Regions from separate parts of the Pseudomonas sp. TE9122 genome, predicted to be linked through region 2. Evidence: predicted binding sites of a transcription regulator. Region 2 holds the regulator's gene; each other region holds the start of a gene.
The links. Region 2 encodes FliA, which starts transcription of late flagellar genes. Its sites were predicted from a motif close to CTAAAGTTTNNNNNNNNNNNGCCGNTAA; they were not measured.

Region 1 (4,249 bases), 4.0 Mb from region 2:
CGCTGCCCGGTTCGGTGACCAGTTCGGTCGCTACCGAGAAATCGACTTTCTTGAATGCCTGCTCTTTCAGCTCGCCACGCAGCGTGATGGCATACGGCGGCTTCTCGTCGATGTGCAAAGTGACGGTGCTGGCCGGGATGTTGGCGGCGCGACCGTGCAGGGTCAGCAGTTCGCCGTTGTCCATGCCGGGATGGCCAACCCACTCGTAACCGCAACGGGTGACCAGCTCATTGAAGCCTTCCAGCCAGCCCAGACCACCGCGACCGTTGAGTTCGATGAACGCTGGGTTGACCACGTCCTTGACCGGCGAATCCCAGCCCATGCGCACGTCGCCCACCGAAGCCTGCAACACGTTCATGCCACGGGTTGGCACCACCGAGAGTTTCATCGTGCCGTTATCGATGTCGACGATGCTGACGCCCTCCTGACGACCGCCATGCAGAGTACGCAAGGTCACGGAAAACGGTTTGGCGGTTTTTACACCGAGTTGCTCACTGGTGATCGTCCGGTTTTTTGCCGGAGTGTTGGCGTCGAGCAGGACATAGTCCCAGGCCATGGCATGAGAAGCGGCAGAGAATGCGCCGAGGGCGACGAGGAGTTTGAGCGGGGTCATGGCAGCAGCCTTTATTGGAGTTGTGCCATTTTTATAGCGCTGCGGAAACGTTTCAGCAAGTGCAAAGAAGCGGTGGGAGAAAAGCATTCGCGAGCAGGCTCGCTCCCACAGGGACATCGGGCCTTCACAATATTTGTGAATTACGCCGACTACTGTGGGAGCGAGCCTGCTCGCGATAGCTGTTTCAAAGATGCATCAACGGAAGCGGTCAACCTCGGAACGCAGATCCGCCGCCAGCTTCTCCAGCTCTTTCGCGGTGACAGCCAGGTTCGACACCACCTCACGCTGCTCGCTGTTGGCCAAGGCGATGCTCTGCAAATTGCTGCTCAGCAACGTCGCAGTGCTGCTTTGTTCCTGAGTGGCGGTGGTGATCGCAGCAAACTGCTGGCCTGCCGAACGGCTCTGCTCGTCAATCCGCGCCAGCGCCGAGGCGACATTGGCGTTGCGCGACAGGCCTTCCTGCATCAGCACGTTGCCCTGTTCCATAGTGCTGATCGCGTTGCCGGTTTCCTGTTGGATGCTGTGGATCATGCTGGAGATTTCATCGGTCGCCTGACGGGTACGCGAGGCGAGGCTGCGCACTTCGTCCGCGACCACGGCAAAACCGCGACCTTGTTCACCGGCACGCGCGGCTTCGATGGCAGCGTTGAGTGCCAGCAGGTTGGTCTGCTCGGCGATCGAGGTGATCACACCGACAATTCCGCCGATTTCCTGAGAGCGCTGCCCCAGCGTGTTGATCACGCTGGCGGTGCTGTTCAGCGCACCGGCGATCTGCTCCAGCGACGACGACGCTTCTTCCATCGAGCTGCGGCCGATCTGCGTTTGCTGAGCGTTTTCCTGCGCCAGGCGCTGGGTCGCGCCCATGTTGTCGGCGATGTTCAACGACGTCGCGCTGAACTCTTCCACGGCGCCGGCCATGCTGGTGATTTCGCCCGACTGTTGCTCCATGCCTTCGTAAGCACCACCGGACAAACCGGACAGCGCCTGCGCACGGCTATTGACCTCTTCCGAAGCGCGGCGGATGTGCTCGACCATGGTCGACAGCGCCTGGCTCATCTGGTTGAACGCGCGGGACAGCTGCCCGATTTCATCGTGGCTCGATACGTTCAGACGCACGCTCAGATCACCAGCACCCAAGGCCTCAGCCTGACGCACCAGATCGCCCAACGGCGCGAGTTTGCTGCGCAGCAGCCAGACCACGGAACCGACCGCAAGCAACATCGCCAGCAGGCTGCCGATCGCCAGTTGCGTACCGACGCTCCAGGTCACCGCGCGGATCTCGGCTTTCGGCATGCTCGCCACCACCGACCACGGACCACCTTCAAACGGCACGGCGATGCTGTAGAAGTCCTCGCCCTTGTCGCTCCAGAACTCACCCTTGCCCGGGGTTTTCACCAGGTTGTTGATGGTCGGGGCGGCTTGATCCAGGTTTTCGACGCCGGCAATCGGCACCAGCCATTTGTTCTGCTCGTCGAGCAGGGCCAGCGAGCCGGTCTTGCCAATGCGGAAGCGCTTGAGATTGGCGAACTGCGCGTTCTGCGCGTCGGTGTAATCGAAACCTACGTACAACACGGCGATGATCTTGCCGCCCGCATCGCGCACCGGTGTGTACTGCGACATGTAGTAGCGCTCGAACAGCAGCGAGCGACCGACATAACTCTGCCCCGCCATCAACTTCGCGTAGGCCGGGTTGGCATGATCGAGCACGGTGCCGATGGCACGGGTGCCGTCCTGCTTGCTGACGTTGGTGCTGACGCGAATGAAGTCTTCGCCGCTGCGCACGAATACCGTGGCCACACCGGCAGTCATCTGCTTGAACTCGTCAACTTCCTTGAAGTTGTTGTTCAGCACTTCGTTGCCCAGATGCAGACCCGGGGTCTGCACGCCGGCCACGGTCACTGGCTGATCGGGGTGCACACTCAGGCCACTGCCGAAGCGTTTTTCGAACAGACCGCTCAGGCGCAGGGTGCTTTCGCGCAGCGTACCGTGGAAGGTACTCAGTTGATCGGCCAGCAGCCGGGCCTCACTGGCCAGATGCTCTTCACGGGTGGCGAGGTTGGCGGAATCCAGCGAACGCAAGGCGAACACCGTACTGCCGTTGATGACTATCGCCAGTATCACAGCAAGGGCAAGGCCCAGCTGCGAGGCGATCCGAGCACGAGGTTGAGACATGAACAGCTCCTGGCCGAGCCACCGAATCCTCCTTGATCGCGGTAATTGCCCGGAAAATATTCTAATAGTGGGGTGTAACGCGGAACCGGCACGACGGTTCCACAAGCTCGTAGTCGGCGGTAAAACCGAATACTTGAGCGCATTGCGTGGGTATGGCGCAGTGGTGGCATTGTGCCGGCTCGAACGTTTCAGCTCAAGCGCTCTACCGCCGGCAATTGCATGGCGCGGACTTCGCCTTGGAGAAAATCGCTGAGGCGGCGCAAACGTTCACCTCCCGGACGCGGTTTCGGCCAGACCAGGTAATAATTCAGGCCACTGGCGACGGCCGTTGGCCACGGCAGGCTCAAGCGCCCCTGCGCAACATCTTCGGCAACCATCAACAGATCACCCATCGAAACGCCGTAACCGCGCGCCGCGGCGATCATGCCCAGCTCCAGCGTATCGAACACTTGCCCACCCTTGAGCGAGACCTGATCGGACAGGCCCATGCGCTCCAGCCAACTGCGCCAGTCACGGCGATCCGGGGTCGGGTGCAGCAGTTCGGCGGTCGCCAGACGCGCTACGTCCCAAGGTTGATCATTGAGCAGGTTCGGCGCGCCGACCGGGATCAATTCCTCGGGAAACAGCAGGCTCGCTTCCCAGTCCGGCGGGAAATGCCCGTCACTGAGCAACACCGCGCAATCGAACGGTTCGTTGTTGAAGTCCACCGAATCAATGTCCATCCACGCGCTGGTCAGTTGCACCTCATTGCCCGGCTGCAAATGGCGGAAGCGACTCAACCGCGCCAGCAGCCAACGCATGGTCAGGGTCGATGGCGCTTTCATGCGCAGGATGTCGTCCTCGGCACGCAAGGTATTGCAGGCGCGCTCAAGGGCGGCGAAGCCTTCGCGGATTCCGGGTAGCAGCAGCCGTGCCGATTCGGTCAGTTGCAGGTTGCGCCCGCTGCGATGAAACAGCCGGCAGGCGAAGTGTTCTTCAAGGGTGCGCATGTGCCGACTGACCGCGCTCTGGGTGATCGACAATTCTTCCGCCGCGCGGGTGAACGAGCTGTGTCGCGCTGCCGCTTCGAATGCGCGCAGGGCATACAACGGCGGAAGGCGTCGGGACATACAAAAAGCTCCAGTAGCGGGGATATAGCCAATCCGGCGGGTACGTTTCAGGATGAGTATTAATCATGCCACCCATCCTTTTTATCCCTTTGTGCAACGCCTGCCAAGCGCCGAGAATCGACGCTCTTCTGTTCCCTCTGAAATTTGGGTGGTGATGACCATGCGGCATCCTGTGCGTACCGAACTCTGGGCCATCCTGCGGCTGGCGGGGCCGCTGATTGCTTCGCAGTTGGCGCACATGCTGATGGTGCTGACCGATACTCTGATGATGGCGCGCCTGAGCCCCGAGGCGCTGGCCGGGGGCGGCCTCGGTGCGGCGAGCTACTCGTTCGTGTCGATTTTCTGCATCGGCGTT
Region 2 (4,249 bases):
AACAAATCGTCCACATCGTCCTGACCGGACACAACGTCTTCTCGTTTATCGGCATGAATCTGCGGACCTTCACCCTGCGAGAGATGTTTTTGTGGATCTTTTTCAGCAAGCATTGCGGCGCGGTCATGTTCGATGCCCGCAAAGCGGTCGACCTGACTGGCCATGAGCACGAGTTTGAGCAGATTGCTTTCGACTTCGGTGACCAGTTGGGTCACACGCTTGATCACTTGACCTGTGAGGTCCTGGTAATCCTGAGCCAGCAGGATGTCGTTGAGGTTGCTCGACACCGCACGGTTGTCCGTGCTGCTGCGTGACAGAAAACCGTCGACCCGGCGCGCCAGTTCACGGAACTCTTCAGCCCCGACCTCGCGACGCATGAAGCGGCCCCAATCGGCGCTCAACGTCTGCGCTTCATCAGCCAGACTGTTGACCACCGGGGTGGCGCTTTCCACCAGATCCATGGTGCGGTTGGCCGCGGCTTCCGTCAGCTTGACCACATAGCCCAGGCGTTCGGTGGCGTCGGTGATTTGCGACACTTCCTCGGCCTGCGGCATGTGCGGATCGATCTGGAAATTGACGATCGCACTGTGCAGTTCACGTGTGAGCTTGCCCACTTCCTGATACAGGCCGCGGTCACGGGTCTGATTGAGCTCATGGATCAGTTGCACCGCGTCGCCGAACTTGCCTTTTTCAAGGCTCTCGACCAGTTCGACCGCGTGTTTTTTCAGGGTCGATTCGAAATCGCCCTGTGATGATTCGTTATGCTCCATAGCTCCCCCGCGCATTCATCAGCCGATGCGTTCGAAAATCTTCTCGATTTTGTCTTTCAACGCTTGAGCCGTGAAAGGTTTGACTACGTAACCGTTCACACCGGCCTGAGCGGCCTCGATGATCTGCTCGCGCTTGGCTTCAGCAGTCACCATCAACACCGGGAGGTGCTTGAGTTTTTCATCGGCGCGCACGTGACGCAGCAGGTCGATACCGGTCATGCCCGGCATGTTCCAGTCCGTTACCAGAAAGTCGATGCTGCCGCTGTTGAGCACCGGAATGGCAGTGGTGCCATCGTCGGCCTCGACGGTGTTGGTGAACCCAAGATCGCGCAGCAGGTTCTTGATGATCCGCCGCATCGTTGAGAAGTCATCAACGATGAGGATTTTCATGTCTTTGTTCAATTCGACCTCCAAGCAGTCTTAAACGCGCCCAGCACCTGGACGCGCCACTTCAATCAATCGGCGCAGCACTTAAAGTTTGTCTGGAGCACAACGGATCGAGACCGGCGCCGTTCATCACCGCACCAGCCTCGTTTCGCAGTGTCCCCACACTGCCTTCAGCGCGCTCGCCACTCCCCCAAACGCCCCCGCAGACGGGCCGCGCACTGGCTGTGTAACTGGCTGACCCGCGATTCACTGACGCCAAGGACTTCACCGATTTCCTTGAGGTTCAGCTCTTCGTCGTAGTACAGCGCCAACACCAGTCGCTCACGCTCCGGCAAATTGGCAATCGCGTCCGCCAGCGCCGCCTGGAAGCGTTCATCTTCCAGATCGCGTGACGGCTCCATATGAGCACTCGCGCCATCCTCGTGCAGCCCTTCGTGTTCGCCGTCCTGCAACAGGTCGTCGAAACTGAACAGGCGACTGCCCAAGGTGTCATTCAGAATCCCGTAGTAATCGTCGAGACTCAATTGGAGTTCGGCCGCAACCTCGTGATCTTTAGCGTCACGGCCGGTTTTAGCTTCAATCGAGCGAATCGCGTCGCTGACCATCCTGGTATTACGGTGAACCGAGCGTGGTGCCCAATCCCCTTTGCGCACTTCATCGAGCATCGCGCCGCGGATTCGAATGCCCGCGTACGTTTCGAAACTGGCGCCTTTGCTGGCGTCGTATTTGGTCGAGACTTCCAGCAAACCGATCATCCCGGCCTGGATCAGGTCTTCGACCTGCACGCTGGCCGGCAGGCGCGCCAGCAAGTGATAGGCAATGCGCTTGACCAGTGGCGCGTAACGCTCGATCAATTCGTATTGCGCGTCACGCGCCGACTTTTTGTAAAGATTCATGCCACTGGCGGTCATATCACAGGCCCTGCGGTTTGCTGCACGAGACGCTCGACGAAAAATTCCAGATGCCCGCGCGGGTTGGCGGGCAGCGGCCAGGTATCGACCTTCTGGGCGATGGCTTTGAAGGCCAGTGCGCACTTGGAACGGGGAAAGGCTTCGTAGACGGCGCGCTGCTTCTGCACTGCCTTGCGCACGCTTTCGTCGTATGGCACGGCGCCGACGTATTGTAGGGCGACGTCGAGGAAGCGATCCGTGACCTTGGTCAACTTGGCGAACAGGTTGCGCCCTTCCTGCGGGCTCTGCGCCATGTTGGCCAGCACGCGGAAGCGGTTCATGCCGTAATCGCGGTTGAGCAACTTGATCAGCGCGTAAGCATCGGTGATCGAAGTCGGCTCGTCGCAGACCACCAGCAACACTTCCTGGGCGGCGCGTACGAAACTGACTACCGAGTCACCAATACCCGCAGCGGTGTCGATCACCAGCACGTCGAGATTGTCGCCGATGTCGCTGAACGCCTGGATCAGGCCGGCGTGTTGCGCCGGGCTCAAGTGCACCATGCTCTGCGTGCCGGAGGCCGCCGGCACGATGCGAATCCCGCCCGGGCCTTGCAACAGCACGTCGCGCAGTTCGCAACGGCCTTCGATAACGTCGGCCAGTGTGCGCTTGGGTGTCAGCCCCAGCAGAACGTCGACGTTCGCCAGGCCCAGGTCGGCGTCCAGCAGCATGACCCGACGGCCAAGCTCTGCCAGCGCCAGCGACAAGTTCACTGACACGTTAGTCTTGCCGACGCCACCTTTGCCGCCGGTCACCGCGATCACCTGTACGGGATGCATGCTGCCCATGTTATTTCTTTACCTTGTCTTGCATAGACGGAGGCCACATTACTGGCTGCGCGTTCCTGATCGGAACAATGCGTGGCAGACCATCGATGTAGGTACAAAAACTGTTCATGATTACCTCAGCCAACCTGCTTGGTCGGGCTGTGATAGATATCAGCGAACATGTCAGCCATGGCTTCTTCGCTGGGTTCTTCCTGCATTTGCACGCTGACGGCGCGGCTGACCAGTTGATGACGACGCGGCAGATGCAGATCATCCGGAATCCGTGGGCCATCGGTCAGATACGCGACCGGCAATTCATGACTGATCGCCAGGCTCAACACTTCGCCGAGACTGGCCGTTTCATCCAGTTTAGTCAGGATGCAGCCGGCCAGCCCGCAACGCTTGTAACTGTGATAAGCGGCGGTTAGAACCTGTTTCTGGCTGGTGGTTGCCAGGACCAGATAATTTTTTGAGCGAATGCCACGCCCGGCCAGGCTCTCAAGCTGCATGCGCAACGCCGGATCACTGGCTTGCAGGCCGGCAGTATCGATCAAAACCACGCGTTTGCGTAGCAGTGGATCCAATGCCTGCACCAGCGACTGACCCGGATCGACGTGCGTTACCGGCACGTTGAGGATGCGCCCGAGGGTTTTCAATTGTTCCTGCGCGCCGATGCGGAAGCTGTCCATGCTTACCAGTGCAACGTTCTGCGCGCCGTACTTGAGCACATAACGCGCGGCGAGCTTGGCCAGCGTGGTGGTCTTGCCCATGCCGGCGGGGCCGACCATGGCAATCACACCGCCCTCTTCCAGCGGCTCGACTTCCGGTACGGCAATCATCCGCGCCAGGTGCGCCAGCAGCATGCGCCAGGCCTGACGGGGTTCTTCGATATCGGTGATCATCGCCAACAGATCGCGCGACAGCGGGCCGGACAGGCCGATGCGCTGCAGACGGCGATACAGATTGGCCTGGGCCGGACGGCTGCCTTGCAGCTGATTCCAGGCCAGGGTGCCGAGCTGCACTTCCATCAGCTCGCGCAGGCTGTTCAATTCAAAACGCATCGAATCCAGTGCACGCGGATCGACACCCGCCGAGGCCTGCGCAGGCGCTGCGGCCGGGCGCGTCGGTGCGGCGTAGGTCGGCTCGCTCAGCGGTTCGGCAGCAGTCAGCGGCAGGCCTGCGGTCAACGGCAGCCCGGCGAACAACTGCTGATTGGTGTTGCCGTCGGCTTCGCCACGCAGGCTCAGCTCGGCCTGGGCGGTGACGATGCGCGACTGGGTCTTGCGCAGCTCGTCTTCGAGTTCCATGTTTGGAACCCGTGGCGCCAGCGCCGACAATTTGTAATCCAGAGCCGCCGTCAACTCGACGCCGCCGG
Region 3 (4,249 bases), 2.7 Mb from region 2:
GTCCGACCGTTATGACCGCGCATTGCTGATTCGCTGCTTTGCAGGGTTTCTGGCGGTGGCGGCGTTACCGTTGGCGATCATGCCGCAGGTGCCGCTGGAGGTGTTGTTCGTCGTCGGCTTCTTCTGTTCGCTGGTGCAGTTCTGCCTGTATCCGCTGGCGGTGGCGTTCTCCAATGACCACGTCGAAGGCGATCGGCGGGTGTCGCTGACCGCGATGTTGCTGGTGACCTATGGCGTCGGCGCGAGCATCGGGCCGCTGCTCGCGGGTGTGCTGATGAAGTTTCTCGGCAGTCAGAGCCTGTATGCGTTCTTCAGTTTCTTCGCGTTGGTGCTGGTCTGGCGGATTCGTCCGAAAGCAGTGACCAACCTGCATCAGGTCGACGACGCACCGCTGCATCACGTGGCAATGCCGGACAGCATGTCGAGTTCGCCGCTGGTGGCGGCGCTCGATCCGCGTGTCGATGAGCAGGTGGTGCAGGAGCAGATGGTGCAGGATCCGGCGCCGGTCAATCCTGAGCCTGAGCCCGAAGCGCAGCCGGAAGCAGTCGTTGAAACCGAACAGGACAGTGGCGATGACGACAAGCCTGCGCCGGATATCAGTGGTGGCCGGCCTTGAGTCGCACATAAACATCGGCGCATAAAAAAGGGCAGTCCCGCACAGGACTGCCCTTTTTATTGGTCGCTGCGACTCAGAGATCGTCTTTGTCGAAACGCCGTGCTTCACGCTGCAACTGGTAAACGAAACGCTCGACATTGCGCGCAGCCTGGCCACTGATGTTGTGGAAGCGCAGACCGGCGAAGGTGATGTTGAGTTTTTCTTCGAAGTGCAGGTAGCGCAGCTCGACCGATGTTGGCTGATTGCCGAACAGCGGCGGGGCGATCAGGCGATCGTAGACCTGGCCCAGTTGCAGGCGATCAGTGATGTCGCCTTCGAAGCGGAATTTGCAGCCAGTGGCGGAGATATCCAGCAGCTTGCCGTGCAGAGGAACCTTGAGCTTTTCGCCGCCCAGTTCAACGCTGACCAGGTCGGTGAGTTTCAACGCAGCGCGGAAGGCGTTGCGGCGCTGGTGGTAGACCACTTCGCTCGGCAGGTCGCCGGTGTAAAAACGGTCGCCGTCGGATTCTTCGATGTTCAGCGTGCCGTTGCATTCCCAGGCGATGCGCACGCCGTCATGAAAGCCTTCGACCTTGAACGGTTCGCCCGCTTGCAGGAAGCGCTCGCCATCGCGCGGGATCATTTCGTCCAGGGCGATCGTCGCGGTTTCGCGGTCGACCTTGATCAGGTAGCTCTGAAAGCGCTGGCTGCGTTCATGGAAGGTGATGATCAGCGGATCGTGGCTGTCTTGCAGCTGGCGCAGGTTGCTGGAGATTTCCAGTGGCGTGGTGAGCACCTTCGGAGGCTGCGGAGCATCATCCGCGCTTAGGGTGTTGGACACGGTTCTTCAATCTCCAGACAAAATAAGACGACTGGCCAGTATTTTGCCAGTATGTTGCGCAGGTGGATAGTGCAGGGTCAGCGAATGGCTCATGCCTGGCTGAGCGTTCGCGGCTTGACCGGTTTGGCAAAGGTCCCGCTGGCGTCGTAAAGCGCTGGCGGCTCACCGCCGGTGAGGATCTTCAGTTGATTGGCCGTGGTCGCCTGCTGGATCTGGATCGACTGGCCATTCTTGACGTTGGCAGCCTGGCACTGGGCGATCAGCGCGGTCAGGGCATCGCCCTGGGTCAGCAACTGGTCGCCAATGCTCGACTGGCTGGCCAGTTGCTCAAGACCTGTGCGATCGGTCGGCAGGTTGAGGCTGGCGAGGATTTCGCTGCGCTTGCGGCCATGCTGCTCGAGCAGAATGATCAACGCTTGCTTGGTCGCCAGAATTTCTTCCAGCAACGGCATGTCGCGACCATGCAAAGCGAGGGATTCGGTTTGCAATAACTCCAGCAATTGTTGCGCTGGAGCAAAGTCGTCGTTGATCAGTTGCAATAAGTTAGTGTCGTGCATGGCTGGCCTTGGGGTTAAGCGTCCAAAAGCCTGGCGCCGGCAAAAGCCTAGCGCTGGGCTTCGAAGTTGAGCAGTTTGCTGGCTACACGGTTGCTGTCGACTTTATAGCTGCCATCGGCAATCGCGGCTTTCAACTCGGCCACACGGGCTTTGTCGACAGCAGGCTGATCGCGCAGCTTGTCAGTGACCTTCTGCAACTGTTGAGCCTCATTGCTGAGGTGTACCGACTCCCCGCTTTTGGCGACATTGGCCTGTTCGGCCTGGGTATTCAGCGGCGCGGAGGGGCTGTTTTCAGCGCTTTCCTTGGCGTTGCTGGTACGTGTGCTGCCGGTTAGTGACGAGGAACTGTTCAATCGGTTGAAATCGATAACCATGATAAAAAACCTCTGGGAATTTGGGACGCTTGCCATGTTTTCGGCTATCCCCTGAAAAACTTTAGGCCCAATCAACCATAAGCTTGCATGCGCCGTTGCGAGACCTGCTGCGGCACAGTTTAGGGAAGCGACGGGATCGGCGCCAGTTTTCTCCACGAGGCTTTTACATGGCCACTTCGACCTGTCCCGGCGCAATCACCTGCGCCTTGATAACTCTTTGAGAATTAAGGTTTTTTACTCGAATCTGTTCTTTCATTCCGCCATTGGAGAGCGCTTCCCCCGGCATGCGTACGGCAAGGGTGCCGCTGCGCGCAGTGATCACCACCTGGTCACCCTTGCGGACCACTTCGGCCTGTTCCAGATGCACCAGGGTGATGACCTGATCGGCGACCGTTGGTCGGGTAAGTTTCTGCCCGATCGCTTCGTCGACGGAGGTCAGGAAACCCTGGTTGATCGTGCTGACGTCGCGCTCGCGCAAGGTCACATCCTGCGGCTCGATAATGCCGGCGCGTTTCAGCGGACGAGTGGTCGTCACGATCTCGCGAAACAGGCGGACTTGAGCGGGTACGAACACCGTCCAGGGCGAACTGCCTTCGCAGCGAACCTTCACCGTGACGCGGCCCAGCGGGCGTGCCGGGCTCTCCAGCGTGGCTGTCAATTCCTTGTCGCACATGGGCATGCGCATGCGCGGGTCGAGCTGGTTGACTTCGATTTCGTAGCGGCCTTCGGTTTGACTGGAAGCCAAATAGTCTTCTACGGTGAATTCAAGAAAGCCCTGAGTCACGCCGATAAGCATATCAGGCAAGGTAACCGCATCTGCATGGGCAGGACTGCCAGCAAGCAAGCAGCAAACGGCGGACACCGCGCAAAGCCCTTTGCGAAGGGAAGATGTCAGGCGTCGGGAAAATGTCGTTTGAGCGTTCATACGAGTTAAAAAGCAAGCGCCGTGCCGTTTAGCAATGAATGTGCGTCGCAACAACACTTGGCGTTGGTGTAGGAGTCTGGGCATGGCTGGTGTAATGGATTCGGTGAACCAGCGCACGCAACTGGTAGGGCAGAATCGCCTCGAGCTGCTGTTGTTCCGTCTCGACGGGCCGCAGCTCTATGGGATCAACGTGTTCAAGGTACGGGAAGTGTTGCAATGCCCGTCCCTGACGTTGATGCCCAAATCCAGTCCTGTCGTGTGCGGGGTAGCGAATATACGGGGAGCGACCATTCCGATCCTGGATCTGGCAATGGCAACGGGCTCCGGTGCGTTGAAAGACAAGAACAGTCCGTTCGTGATCATCACGGAGTACAACACCAAGACCCAGGGTTTCCTGGTCCGCTCGGTGGAGCGCATCGTCAACATGAACTGGGAAGAGATCCATCCGCCACCCAAGGGCACCGGTCGCGATCACTACCTGACCGCTGTGACCCGGGTCGACAACCAGTTGGTCGAAATCATCGACGTCGAGAAGGTGCTGGCCGAAGTGGCGCCGACGCCGGAAGCGATTTCGGTGGGCGTGGTCGATGTCGAGACGCAGACCAAGGCATTGTCGCTGCGGGTGCTGACGGTCGATGACTCGTCGGTGGCGCGCAAGCAGGTCACGCGTTGTCTGCAGACCATCGGTGTCGAAGTGGTGGCGCTGAACGACGGCAAGCAGGCGCTGGATTACCTGCGCAAGCTGGTCGACGAGGGCAAGAAGCCGGAAGAAGAGTTCCTGATGATGATTTCCGACATCGAGATGCCGGAGATGGACGGGTACACCCTGACGGCGGAAATCCGCGGCGACGCACGCATGCAAAAGCTCCATATCATCCTGCATACTTCGTTGTCGGGGGTATTCAATCAGGCGATGGTGAAGAAAGTCGGTGCTGATGACTTCCTGGCCAAATTCCG
Region 4 (4,249 bases), 3.3 Mb from region 2:
GTCAGCGAAGTGACTGCCGACAGCCTGATCACCGCCGATGGCAACGAGATCAAGGCCAGCCTGAAGGTCTGGGCTGCCGGCATTCGCGCACCGGGTTTCCTCAAGGACATCGACGGTCTGGAGACCAACCGCATCAATCAGCTGCAAGTGCTGCCGACTCTGCAAACCACTCGCGACGAAAACATCTTTGCCTTCGGCGACTGCGCGGCCTGCCCGCAACCGGGCACCGATCGCAACGTGCCGCCACGGGCACAAGCGGCACACCAACAGGCGTCGCTGCTGGCCAAGTCGCTGAAATTGCGCATCGAAGGCAAGACCCTGCCGGAGTACAAATACACCGACTACGGCTCGCTGATTTCACTGTCGCGTTTTTCTGCTGTGGGTAACTTGATGGGTAACCTGACCGGCAGCGTCATGCTCGAAGGCTGGCTGGCACGGATGTTCTATGTGTCGCTGTACCGTATGCACCAGATGGCGCTGTACGGGCCGTTTCGCACAGCGATGTTGATGCTGGGGAGCAAGATTGGTCGTGGCACCGAACCGCGTCTGAAACTGCACTAAAGCGCCAACCTGTGGGAGCGAGCCTGCTCGCGAAAGCGGTGGGTCTGTCAACACTGTCGTTGAATGATCCGGCCCCTTCGCGAGCAGGCTCGCTCCCACATTGTTTCGTGTTGTGCGCAAATCAGCAGGCGAAGGCCTGCAATTGATCTCTGTTCATCAGAGCTGAAAGCGTCGCACCATGCCCTGCAGCGCATTGGCCAGTTGCGAAAGCTCATGGCTCGATGCGCTGGTCTGATCAGCCCCCGCAGCCGAACGTACCGACAGGTCGCGAATGTTCACCAGATTGCGATCCACTTCCCGCGCCACTTGCGCCTGCTCCTCGGCGGCGCTGGCGATCACCAGGTTGCGCTCGTGAATCTCGTGCACCGACGCCGTGATCGTCACCAACGCCTCACCTGCCCGCTCTGCGAGAACCAGCGTACTCGCCGCACGAGATGCGCTGGCCTGCATTGACTCCAGCGCCTGGCTCGAACCGCTGCGCATGCCTTGCACCATCTGTTCGATTTCCTGCGTCGATTGCTGGGTGCGATACGCCAGCGCGCGCACCTCATCGGCTACCACCGCAAAGCCGCGACCGCTTTCGCCCGCGCGTGCTGCCTCGATGGCAGCGTTGAGCGCCAGCAGATTGGTCTGCTCAGCGATTGCGCGAATCACGTCCAGAACCTTGCCGATGTCTTGCGATTGATTGGCCAGCGACTGCACCAGCTCGCCGGTGTTTTGCACATCACTGGCCAGGGCATTGATCGCGCTGGCGGTTTCGCTGACGCGCTCCTGGCCCAATTGCGCTGATTGACTGGACTGGCGCGTGGCATCGGACGTCGACACCGCGTTGCGCGCGACCTCCTCCACCGCAGCGGTCATCTCGTTGACCGCAGTGGCAGCTTGTTCAATTTCGTTGTTCTGCTCTTGCAGGCCTTGGGTGCTGTCGACAGTGACGGCGCTCAGTTCGTCAGCGGCGGTGGCCAGTTGTGTGGCTGAGCCGCTGATACCTTGCAGGGTCTCGCGCAGGTTCTGTTGCATCGTCGCCAAGGCTTTGAGCAAGCGGCTGACTTCGTCGTTGCCATGGGTTTCGATCGGCCGCGTGAGATCGCCCTTGGCGACACTTTCAGCGGCATCCACAGCGCTGCTCAGCGGGCGCACGATACTGCGCGTGAGCAACATCGCCAGCGCCACTGTGGCCAGCGCTGCCAATCCAATGAACAGGCTGACGATGGTCCGCGAGGTTTCATAATGCGCGGCGGACTTCTCGCTTTCGGCGGCGACCTGGCTGGCGAACAGATCGGCGAGATCGTTGAGTTGCTTGCCGGAGCCGTCGACCACGGTCTTCATGTCAACCAGCAACAATTTGGTCAACTCGTCACGCTTGCCTTGCTCGGCAAGGGTGAATGACTGGGCGATGCCGGTGCGATAGGCGGCGAAGGTTTTCTTGAACTGGTCATACAGCTGCTGACCTTCGGCAGTGTCGACCAGTTTGTCGTAGGCGGCGATTTTCTCGCTCAGTTCCTTGTCGCGGGTGTCCATCTGGCCGCGATAGGTGGCGATATTGGCCGGATCCTGATCGAGCGCCATGCGCAGGGAGATGGTGCGGATGCGCAGCATCAGTTCGCGGATCTCGTCGCCGCCACGGATGCTCGGCAACCAGCGGTTCTCCACCGCCACCTCGCTGTCGCGAATGCTCGACATCTGCCCCAGCGCAAACACGCCGAGCAAGGCCACCAACACCGCGATCAGGGCAAATCCCAGGGCAGCCCGGGGAGCAATATTCAACTGACGAAGCAACATGACGAACGCCCTTATTCTTGTAATGGCCAGATCAAGGGGCGAAGCGTTGGCAGTCCCCTCGTGTTAGCGGGCTATCGGCAGGTTGTATGACGACTTGAAGGGATTCGCCTTTCAGCAGGCAAAAAAAATCCCCGCATCTTTCGATACGAGGATTTTCAATATGGTCGGGGTAAGGGGATTCGAACTCCTGACATCCTGCTCCCAAAGCAGGCGCGCTACCGGACTGCGCTATACCCCGGTAAAAAAAAGGCGACCTTTCAAAGATCGCCTTCTTCGATCAGCGCTTTTGGCCTCTGATCTTAAGATTCGATCCCAGCGCAAACTGGTTTCAAAAATGGTGGGTCGTGTGGGATTCGAACCTACGACCAATTGGTTAAAAGCCAACTGCTCTACCAACTGAGCTAACGACCCAAATATGGTCGGGGTAAGGGGATTCGAACTCCTGACATCCTGCTCCCAAAGCAGGCGCGCTACCGGACTGCGCTATACCCCGGTTTGAAATTGGCTCCGTGACCAGGACTCGAACCTGGGACCCAATGATTAACAGTCATTTGCTCTACCGACTGAGCTATCACGGAACTACATATTTCAATTTACAACGGTGAAGCTTTGTTGCATCTCGCCACCCGTTCGCATCGCTGCGTTCGTGTGTCTGAGGCGCGCTATTCTACAACCTAGAACACCTCTGTCAACCCCCTAAATTGCTTTCAAGTTAATGATTTGCAACTTATTTCAGATTCCAACCCGGTGGGTTGAAACGCTGCCGGTGACTGACTGCGGGGCGCACTTTACAAGCCTTTTCCTTTGAGTTCAACAGCCTGGCGAAAAAAAGGCCTCGCAATGCGAGGCCTTCCCGGTTTCATTGCCGCTGAGGCTTAGCCGAAAACGATTTCGTCGTTCTCGACCTTGCCGGTGGCGGTGTCGCCCGGCATGAAATGACCCGACAGGATCAACTGCGCCAGCGGGTTTTCGATCCAGCGCTGGATCGCCCGTTTCAAAGGACGTGCGCCATACACCGGGTCGTAACCGACGGCGATCAGCTTGTCCATCGCCTCCGGGCTCAGCTCCAGCTTCAGCTCGCGCTCGGCCAGGCGGCTGCGCAGGCGGCCCAACTGGATCTCGGTAATGCCGGCGATCTGATCCCGCGCCAGCGGCTCGAAGATCACCACTTCGTCAACGCGGTTGATGAACTCAGGACGGAAGTGCGAGGTCAGCGCGTCCATCACAGCAGCACGCTGCGCCTCACGATCACCGACCAGTTCTTGGATCTGCATCGACCCGAGGTTGGACGTCATCACGATCACCGTGTTGCGGAAGTCCACCGTACGCCCGTGACTGTCGGTCAGCCGGCCATCCTCAAGCACTTGCAGGAGGATGTTGAACACATCCGGATGCGCCTTCTCGACTTCGTCCATGAGGATCACCGAATACGGCTTGCGACGCACCGCTTCGGTCAGGTAACCGCCCTCTTCATAGCCGACGTAGCCTGGTGGCGCACCGATCAGACGAGCCACGGAATGTTTCTCCATGAACTCGGACATGTCGATCCGCACCATCGCCTCTTCAGTATCGAAAAGGAATTCGGCCAGCGCCTTGCACAGCTCGGTTTTACCGACACCGGTCGGGCCGAGGAACATGAACGAGCCGCTCGGACGATTCGGGTCGGACAGTCCGGCGCGGGAACGCCGCACGGCATTGGCCACAGCCACGACCGCTTCTTCCTGACCGATTACCCGTTTGTGCAACAGGCTCTCCATTTTCATCAGCTTGTCGCGCTCGCCTTCGAGCATTTTCGACACCGGGATGCCGGTCCACTTCGACACGACTTCGGCAATCTCTTCTTCAGTCACCTTGCTGCGCAGCAACTGGTTTTCGCTCTTGCCGTGCTGGTCGACCATCTGCAGGC

Region 1: a site for FliA is predicted at 2,896-2,923, ahead of ACZ9BE_RS23600 (methyl-accepting chemotaxis protein). Genes of this name have one in related genera too.
Region 3: a site for FliA is predicted at 2,405-2,432, ahead of flgM (flagellar biosynthesis anti-sigma factor FlgM). Genes of this name have one in related genera too.
Region 4: a site for FliA is predicted at 2,415-2,442, ahead of ACZ9BE_RS20200 (methyl-accepting chemotaxis protein). Genes of this name have one in related genera too.

The regions. Positions count from the first base shown of each region.
Region 1 covers NZ_JBWBQI010000001.1:5,209,065-5,213,313, forward strand. The annotation lists gene ACZ9BE_RS23595 (aldose 1-epimerase family protein) at 1-613, opposite strand, end outside; gene ACZ9BE_RS23600 (methyl-accepting chemotaxis protein) at 809-2,785, opposite strand; gene ACZ9BE_RS23605 (LysR substrate-binding domain-containing protein) at 2,974-3,894, opposite strand; gene ACZ9BE_RS23610 (NorM family multidrug efflux MATE transporter) at 4,055-4,249, shown strand, end outside.
Region 2 covers NZ_JBWBQI010000001.1:1,181,258-1,185,506, reverse strand. The annotation lists gene ACZ9BE_RS05225 (protein phosphatase CheZ) at 1-770, opposite strand, end outside; gene ACZ9BE_RS05220 (chemotaxis response regulator CheY) at 789-1,160, opposite strand; gene fliA (RNA polymerase sigma factor FliA) at 1,328-2,068, opposite strand; gene fleN (flagellar synthesis regulator FleN) at 2,065-2,895, opposite strand; gene flhF (flagellar biosynthesis protein FlhF) at 3,012-4,249, opposite strand, start outside.
Region 3 covers NZ_JBWBQI010000001.1:3,846,882-3,851,130, reverse strand. The annotation lists partial or broken gene ACZ9BE_RS17330 (MFS transporter) at 1-616, shown strand, start outside; gene ACZ9BE_RS17325 (flagellar brake protein) at 690-1,436, opposite strand; gene ACZ9BE_RS17320 (flagella synthesis protein FlgN) at 1,526-1,993, opposite strand; gene flgM (flagellar biosynthesis anti-sigma factor FlgM) at 2,041-2,367, opposite strand; gene flgA (flagellar basal body P-ring formation chaperone FlgA) at 2,531-3,292, opposite strand; gene ACZ9BE_RS17305 (chemotaxis protein CheV) at 3,375-4,249, shown strand, end outside.
Region 4 covers NZ_JBWBQI010000001.1:4,485,427-4,489,675, forward strand. The annotation lists gene ACZ9BE_RS20195 (NAD(P)/FAD-dependent oxidoreductase) at 1-561, shown strand, start outside; gene ACZ9BE_RS20200 (methyl-accepting chemotaxis protein) at 718-2,343, opposite strand; tRNA gene ACZ9BE_RS20205 (tRNA-Pro) at 2,505-2,581, opposite strand; tRNA gene ACZ9BE_RS20210 (tRNA-Lys) at 2,679-2,754, opposite strand; tRNA gene ACZ9BE_RS20215 (tRNA-Pro) at 2,760-2,836, opposite strand; tRNA gene ACZ9BE_RS20220 (tRNA-Asn) at 2,846-2,921, opposite strand; gene clpB (ATP-dependent chaperone ClpB) at 3,219-4,249, opposite strand, start outside.